3 regions of the Solibacillus cecembensis genome follow, and region 3 is predicted to be linked to each of the others. Evidence: riboswitches for the same ligand, from Rfam matches in the RefSeq annotation. Region 3 holds a riboswitch; each other region holds the start of a gene.
What was found. A riboswitch is a leader RNA that binds a small molecule or an ion and turns the genes downstream of it on or off. The one in region 3 is predicted to bind S-adenosylmethionine.

Region 1: it holds a riboswitch for S-adenosylmethionine, as region 3 does, so the genes downstream of both, ACQKIH_RS03260 (O-acetylhomoserine aminocarboxypropyltransferase/cysteine synthase family protein) here and metA (homoserine O-acetyltransferase MetA) in region 3, are expected to answer to the same signal.
Region 2: it holds a riboswitch for S-adenosylmethionine, as region 3 does, so the genes downstream of both, ACQKIH_RS17300 (methionine ABC transporter ATP-binding protein) here and metA (homoserine O-acetyltransferase MetA) in region 3, are expected to answer to the same signal.

Annotation. Positions count from the first base shown of each region.
Region 1 is NZ_JBNNMF010000002.1:321,514-323,718, forward strand. Features, by position in the region: gene ACQKIH_RS03260 (O-acetylhomoserine aminocarboxypropyltransferase/cysteine synthase family protein) at 1-1,292, opposite strand, end outside; SAM riboswitch class I at 1,413-1,528, opposite strand; gene nfsA (oxygen-insensitive NADPH nitroreductase) at 1,750-2,205, shown strand, end outside.
Region 2 is NZ_JBNNMF010000022.1:8,453-10,657, forward strand. Features, by position in the region: gene gcvH (glycine cleavage system protein GcvH) at 1-162, shown strand, start outside; gene ACQKIH_RS17290 (toprim domain-containing protein) at 238-564, shown strand; gene ACQKIH_RS17295 (thioredoxin family protein) at 572-877, shown strand; SAM riboswitch class I at 934-1,046, shown strand; gene ACQKIH_RS17300 (methionine ABC transporter ATP-binding protein) at 1,204-2,205, shown strand, end outside.
Region 3 is NZ_JBNNMF010000018.1:14,174-16,378, forward strand. Features, by position in the region: gene ACQKIH_RS15640 (type 1 glutamine amidotransferase family protein) at 1-48, shown strand, start outside; gene ACQKIH_RS15645 (hypothetical protein) at 179-724, opposite strand; SAM riboswitch class I at 1,030-1,139, shown strand; gene metA (homoserine O-acetyltransferase MetA) at 1,215-2,156, shown strand.

The DNA.
Region 1 (2,205 bases), on a different contig from region 3:
TCCACTTCTAAAGTAGACGCTATTTTCGCTAAAGCCTGTTCTAAATCTGCAATAATATCTTCAACTGCTTCCAACCCGATTGATAAGCGAATGAGCTCCTCAGATACACCAGCTACTTTTAATTCTTCCGTTGATAATTGTTGGTGAGTTGTAGATGCTGGGTGGATAATTAATGAGCGCGCGTCCCCTACATTGGCTACATGTGAGAATAATTCCACGTTGTCAATAACTTGGCGACCTGCTTCACGTCCACCTTTAATGCCAAATGTTAAAATTGAGCCAAAGCCGTTTTTCAAATATTTCTTCGCTAATTCATGTGAAGGGAAATCTTCAAACCCGTTATAGTTTACATAGTCTACGAATGGGTGGTTACGTAAATATTCCGCTACTTTTAATGTATTTTCATTGTGGCGTACGATACGCAAATGAAGCGTTTCTAGCCCTTGTAAAAAGTTAAATGCTGCATCTGCAGATAATGTTGGACCGAAATCACGTAACAGTTGAACACGTAGCTTTGTGGCAAATGCAGCCCCTGCTGTGTCAATTCCATAACGAAGTCCGTGATATGACGTATCTGGCTCAGTAAATCCATCATGACGTCCTTGTGTCCAATCAAATTTCCCTGCATCCACGACAATACCACCAATTGTCGTACCGTGACCGCCAATCCATTTTGTAGCCGAATGAATGACAACATCCGCTCCAAACTCAATTGGGTTCCCACCATATGGCGAAGCAAATGTGCTATCGATTAATACTGGTAAGCCGTTTTGATGTGCGATATTGGCTACTGCTTCAATATCTAACACATTTAAGCTTGGATTTCCTATAATTTCTGCAAATACAGCTTTTGTCTTATCTGTAATTGCACTGCGGAAATTTTCTGGGTCCTTTTCATCTACAAATTTCACCGTAATGCCGTAGCGTGGTAATGTTGTCGCAAATAAATTATACGTTCCACCGTAAAGTGAACCTGCTGCAACGATCTCGTCTCCAGCACCTGCTAAGTTTAAAATAGAAAATGCAATAGCTGCTGCACCAGATGAAAGTGCTACTGCCGCTGATCCCCCTTCTAATAAAGCAACACGCTCTTCAAAAGCACCAACAGTCGGGTTCATAATACGTGAATAAATATTGCCCGCCTCTTCTAATGCAAATAATCGCTGCGCATGAGCAGTATCTTTAAATGCATAAGCCGTTGAGCGGTAAATTGGCACCGCAATCGCACCCGTTACAGGATCTGGCTTTTGTCCTCCGTGTAGTAATAATGTTTCTGGTCGTAAATTTGTCATTAATCATAACCTCCAAAATAGTATTCGATGGTGAAATCGGTGTTATCGAGGAGGAGTTTTTTGAATGAAAAAAACCCTCTTCAGTTAAGAAGAGGGTTTGCAAATGAGCAAGTTTGCCTCCTCTTATCTTTCAAAATGCAAATTGCATCTTGTAGGAAGTAGCACCTTAGTCAGTTCGTCACTCACTGGTTGCTGGGCATCTCAGGGCCTATTCCCTCCGCCACTCTTGATAAGAGTATGTGATTTATGTTCCATCGTTGTTTCACAGTATAAAACAGATTCTAGCCATTCGTCAACAGTTAATTTAAAATTTTCTGATATTCATAATATTCCAAGCAAAAAAACCTTATCGGCGCACATAACAGCATTAACAATAGTCATCTGCATATAAATCGACTAGAATAAGCTTAAAGGAACGTTCCTTTACATTTATTTTTACATAGGGGGAGAAATTGACATGCAAACAAGAGAACTTTTACGAAGTCATTCATCGGTTCGAAAATATTCAGGTGAGCAAATTCCAAAAGAGACGATTATCGATTTAATCGAAACGGCGCAAATGGCTGCGAGCTCGCATTTTGTCCAAGCCTATAGCGTTATTTGGGTAACGGATGAAGAGAAAAAAGCAAAACTGGGTGAGCTATCAAAAAATGATTTCCAGTTCAAAACAGCGGGAGCTTCTTTCTTATTTTGCGTGGATTTCAAGCGTCTACAAGTGGCCGGTCAAAAGCACGGCGTTGACATTGTGACAGATTCAGCTGAAAACTTGCTTGTTGGTGTAGCAGACGTTTCATTATTTGCACAAAACTTTGTAGTTGCTGCTGAAGCAATGGGTTACGGCATTTGCTATATTGGTGGGGCACGTAATAACCCTGCTGAAATAAGCGAGCTATTTAATTTGCCTGAGCATGTG
Region 2 (2,205 bases), on a different contig from region 3:
GGTAAAGTTGTATCAGTAAACGAAGAGTTATCTGACAATCCTGAGTTTGTTAACGAATCTCCATATGAGCAAGCATGGATGGTTGTTATCGAATTAACAAATGATGCTGAGTTAGAAGAATTAATGGATGCAGACGCATACACGCAATTAACTGAGCAATAATAATCCGTACGCTAAAATCTGTTTATGCAGGTTTTGGCGTTTTTTTTCATTTCAATACTATTGGAGGGGTTCCGAATGGAGAAATGTATTATCGTAGAAGGGCGGTCAGATAAACTTCAAATTGCCCCTTTACTAGCTGAACACGTTGTGATACTTTGTACGAATGGCACGATAAGTGAAGATGAATTAATTGCATTATTAACGCCGTACGAGCAATATGAAATGGTCACGATGTTCGATGTTGATAAAAATGGAGAGAAATTGCGCAAGTTGATGAATCGTACTTATTCTGAAGCACAGCATTTAATAATTCCAAAGCAATATATTGAAGTGGCTGAGACACCAGCGCCTATTTTAATTGAACTTCTTAAAGATGCGAAATTTTTAGTAAAAGAAGGATGACGGTAGTATGGATCAATGGACGAAAGAACAATGGATAGAGCAGGTACAAAGTGGAGAGCAATGTGCCTTTTATTTATATACACCACTATGTGGGACATGTGATGTAGCGTCAAAAATGTTAACAGTAATTGAGAATTTATTACCGGATGTGCCGATTGGAAAGGCGAATATTAACTATTTAGGTGATTTTGCCATGGAGATGCAGGTAGAAAGTGTCCCGTGTTTAATCATTGCGAATAATGGGGAAATCCAAGAAAAAATATATGCATTTCAATCCGTACCTTTTTTATATACATTGTTAAAAAAAGATTGACGTTCCTAATTTCACGTGATAGAGTATCATTTATAACAAAAAACTTAATAGCGTTACTCTTATAAAGAGAGGCGGAGGGAAGTGCCCTATGAAGCCCGGCAACCAGCATCGTATGATGAAAAGGTGCCAAATCACACAAAGTTTAAAGTTTAACTTTGAGAGATGAGAGAACGGTTCAACATAAATATGTGAAAACCTTTCTACTTGTCGTCGTAGAAAGGTTTTTTTGTTTTTTAAACAGTTTGAAAATTAAGTGAAACTGCTCGCGCGAAAAAAGGTATTTTGCAAATAACGAATCAGTTATTTCAAATAAAGGAGTTCAAAAAATGATTGACTTACAAAATATATCGAAAATTTATAAGACGAAAAACGGTGAACTAAAAGCTGTAGACCAAGTAAACTTATCGATTAAGCAAGGTGAAATTTACGGTATTATCGGTTACAGTGGTGCTGGTAAAAGTACGATGATTCGACTATTAAATGGTTTAGAAAAACCAACAGTTGGTTCAGTCATTATAAATGGCAACGATATTTCAAAAGCTTCTGGAAAAAAATTACGAGATGCAAGGCAAAAGATCAGCATGATTTTCCAACATTTCAATTTACTTTGGTCGCGTACTGTGGAAGAAAATATTGCCTTTCCACTTGAAATTGCAGGAGTTTCAAAAGAACAACGAGCAAAACGTGTAGAAGAACTAATTGAGCTTGTTGGACTAGCAGGTCGAGGGAAAGCGTATCCTTCACAGTTATCAGGTGGTCAAAAGCAACGTGTCGGAATTGCCCGCGCACTTGCCAATAATCCGGAAGTTTTACTAGGTGACGAGGCAACATCTGCACTGGACCCAGAAACGACGGATTCAATTTTAGAACTGTTACTTGATATAAATAAAAAAATAGGATTGACGATTGTACTCATTACACACGAGATGCATGTTATCCGAAAAATTTGTGACCGTGTTGCCGTAATGGAAGCGGGTAAAGTAGTGGAGCAAGGCGAGGTTCTCCAAGTATTCCAAAATCCTCAAGCACCGATTACGAAAAACTTTATGGCGCAAATATCTGGAGAAACACAAGAAATACAAGCGTCACTTGAGCAAATTTTAGCCAACTATCCATCAGGGAGAATTGTAAAGCTAGGCTTTGTCGGTCAAACAACAGAGCAACCTGTTATTTCACAAATCATTAAGCAATTTGATATTGTCGTGAATATTGTACATGGCAAAATTTCAAATACGACAAGTGGCCCGCTCGGTACATTGTTTGTTCATATTGAAGGATCGAATGACCAAATTAACGCCGCTTTAGAAGTACTTGCGCAACATAAAGTT
Region 3 (2,205 bases):
CATAAACCTGAATACTTCTTCCAATTAATGAATTCAATAAATAAATGAAGTAACTGAAAAGCTCAATTTCTCTATTTTGATTTGTAGAGAAGTTGGGCTTTTTAATTTGGAATTTCCTTATCGTTGTAAATCCGCATTTTCCTGACGCTACCCCAATAGTAAATCAAATAAATCACTTTTATTTCATTGATTTATTATCAAGTTTATAAAATTCAACTATATCATTATAAAACCAAAATTCTATAGAAGTATTTCTTTTTTTATCGACATAGCCGATAATATTTGCTCCTTGTTCTGAACGGAAATAATGATTTTTTCCATATGTTTTTATTACTTCCTCCCTTTTGTCACCAATTTTTATTCCCTTTATAGTTTCTATATTGCTGTCAGTTATAATAAATCTCGTAATTTCACCTGTTTCATTTACTGCTATTTCAATGCCTTTCTTTAACTCAAAATAATCATAACCCTTTACATTTCTACTTTGTTCTGTCTTTTCCCCATATGTTTTTGTTATTTCTTCGCTATAAAAATCATCATTTACAAACAAACCTTCAATGTTTCCCTTACTTAAATCTGTTGTTTTCGTAAATGTATGATGATATGAGCGAGCAAAAGTATGGTTAAATGAAAACGCCAATAATAGAAAAATAATTCCTATTGTAGTAAAAATAATAATATTCCGTTTCATATAACGCCCCTTTACCTTATCTTGTTCTGCCAAAATGCACCGTTAATTGAATAACTGAATAATCAGTTGTTTCATTGAAGTGTAACACACTTCCTATTACCGGTGCGTGATGGATGTGTAAGAGTAACAAAAGAGATTGATTGTTACCGCAGGCGAGCCGATAAGATCTACAAGGTAACTTGGTCAATCTATGTCAAAACCCCTGTAAATCATGGGATAGCAAATTAATTAGCATTCTATAATCCCTCAACATTGTAACCGGACATGCATTTAAACAAATTTTTAAGAATTATTGCAAAATTCTCAAATCCGTGTTACGATGTTTAACAATTATATATGACTTATCACGAGAAGCGGAGGGGTTTGGCCCGGTGAAGCTTCAGCAACCTCTAATTTTTATTAGAAAGGTGCTACTTCCAGCAAGGGATTTCCCCTTGAAAGATAAGAGCGAGCTTAGCGTCCCTCATTCTTTTTCTGGAATGAGGGATTTTTGTTTAATATCAATGAAATTGGGGGAACGAGCATGCCTATTAACATTCAAAAACAACTGCCAGCTGGGGAATTGCTACGACAAGAGAAAATTTTCGTAATGGAAGAAGACCGCGCGAAAACACAGCAAATTCGTCCGCTAAATATTTTAGTGTTTAATTTAATGCCAGAAAAGGAAAAAACGGAGCTACAACTTTTACGCTTACTTGGCAACACGCCATTGCAAGTGAATGTTACATTTTTAAACACAGCTACATACGAATCAAAAAATGTATCGAAATCTCATTTAGACACGTTTTATCAAACATTCGACGAGATTAAGCATCGTCGCTATGACGGGCTTATTATTACAGGGGCTCCTGTTGAAAAAATGGAATTTGAAGAGGTTGGCTATTGGAAAGAAATTGAAGAGGTTATGGATTGGGCAGATAAAAATGTCACGTCTATTATGCATATTTGTTGGGGGGCACAAGCAGCGTTATACCATCATTTCGGCATTGGGAAATTTGAATTACCGAAAAAATGCTCAGGCATTTATTCGCATGTCATTACGGATTTAACGGTAGATTTAGTACGTGGTTTCAGTGATCAGTATGTCGCGCCACATTCACGTCATACATCAGTTTCGATTGATGAAGTTCGCGCCCATCCAGAATTGCGTTTGTTGAGCTATTCAGATGATGCAGGTGTATTCATTGTTCAATCTAAAAATAACAAGCATATTATGATTACCGGTCATTTAGAATATGATGCAACGACGCTGTCAGATGAGTATTTCCGTGATATAGAGAAGGATCCGGAACTGACAGAAGTTCCAGTCAATTACTTCCCAAATAATGACCCACAAAATGAACCGAAAAACACTTGGCGTGCGCATTCACATTTACTATTTTATAACTGGTTGAACTATTATGTGTACCAAGAAACACCTTATGAATGGCATTTTGTTGAAGATGCATTAGAATATCATATTTAAAATAGAACAAGCTCCTAACGCAGAAATTTAGCGATAGGAGCTGATTTAT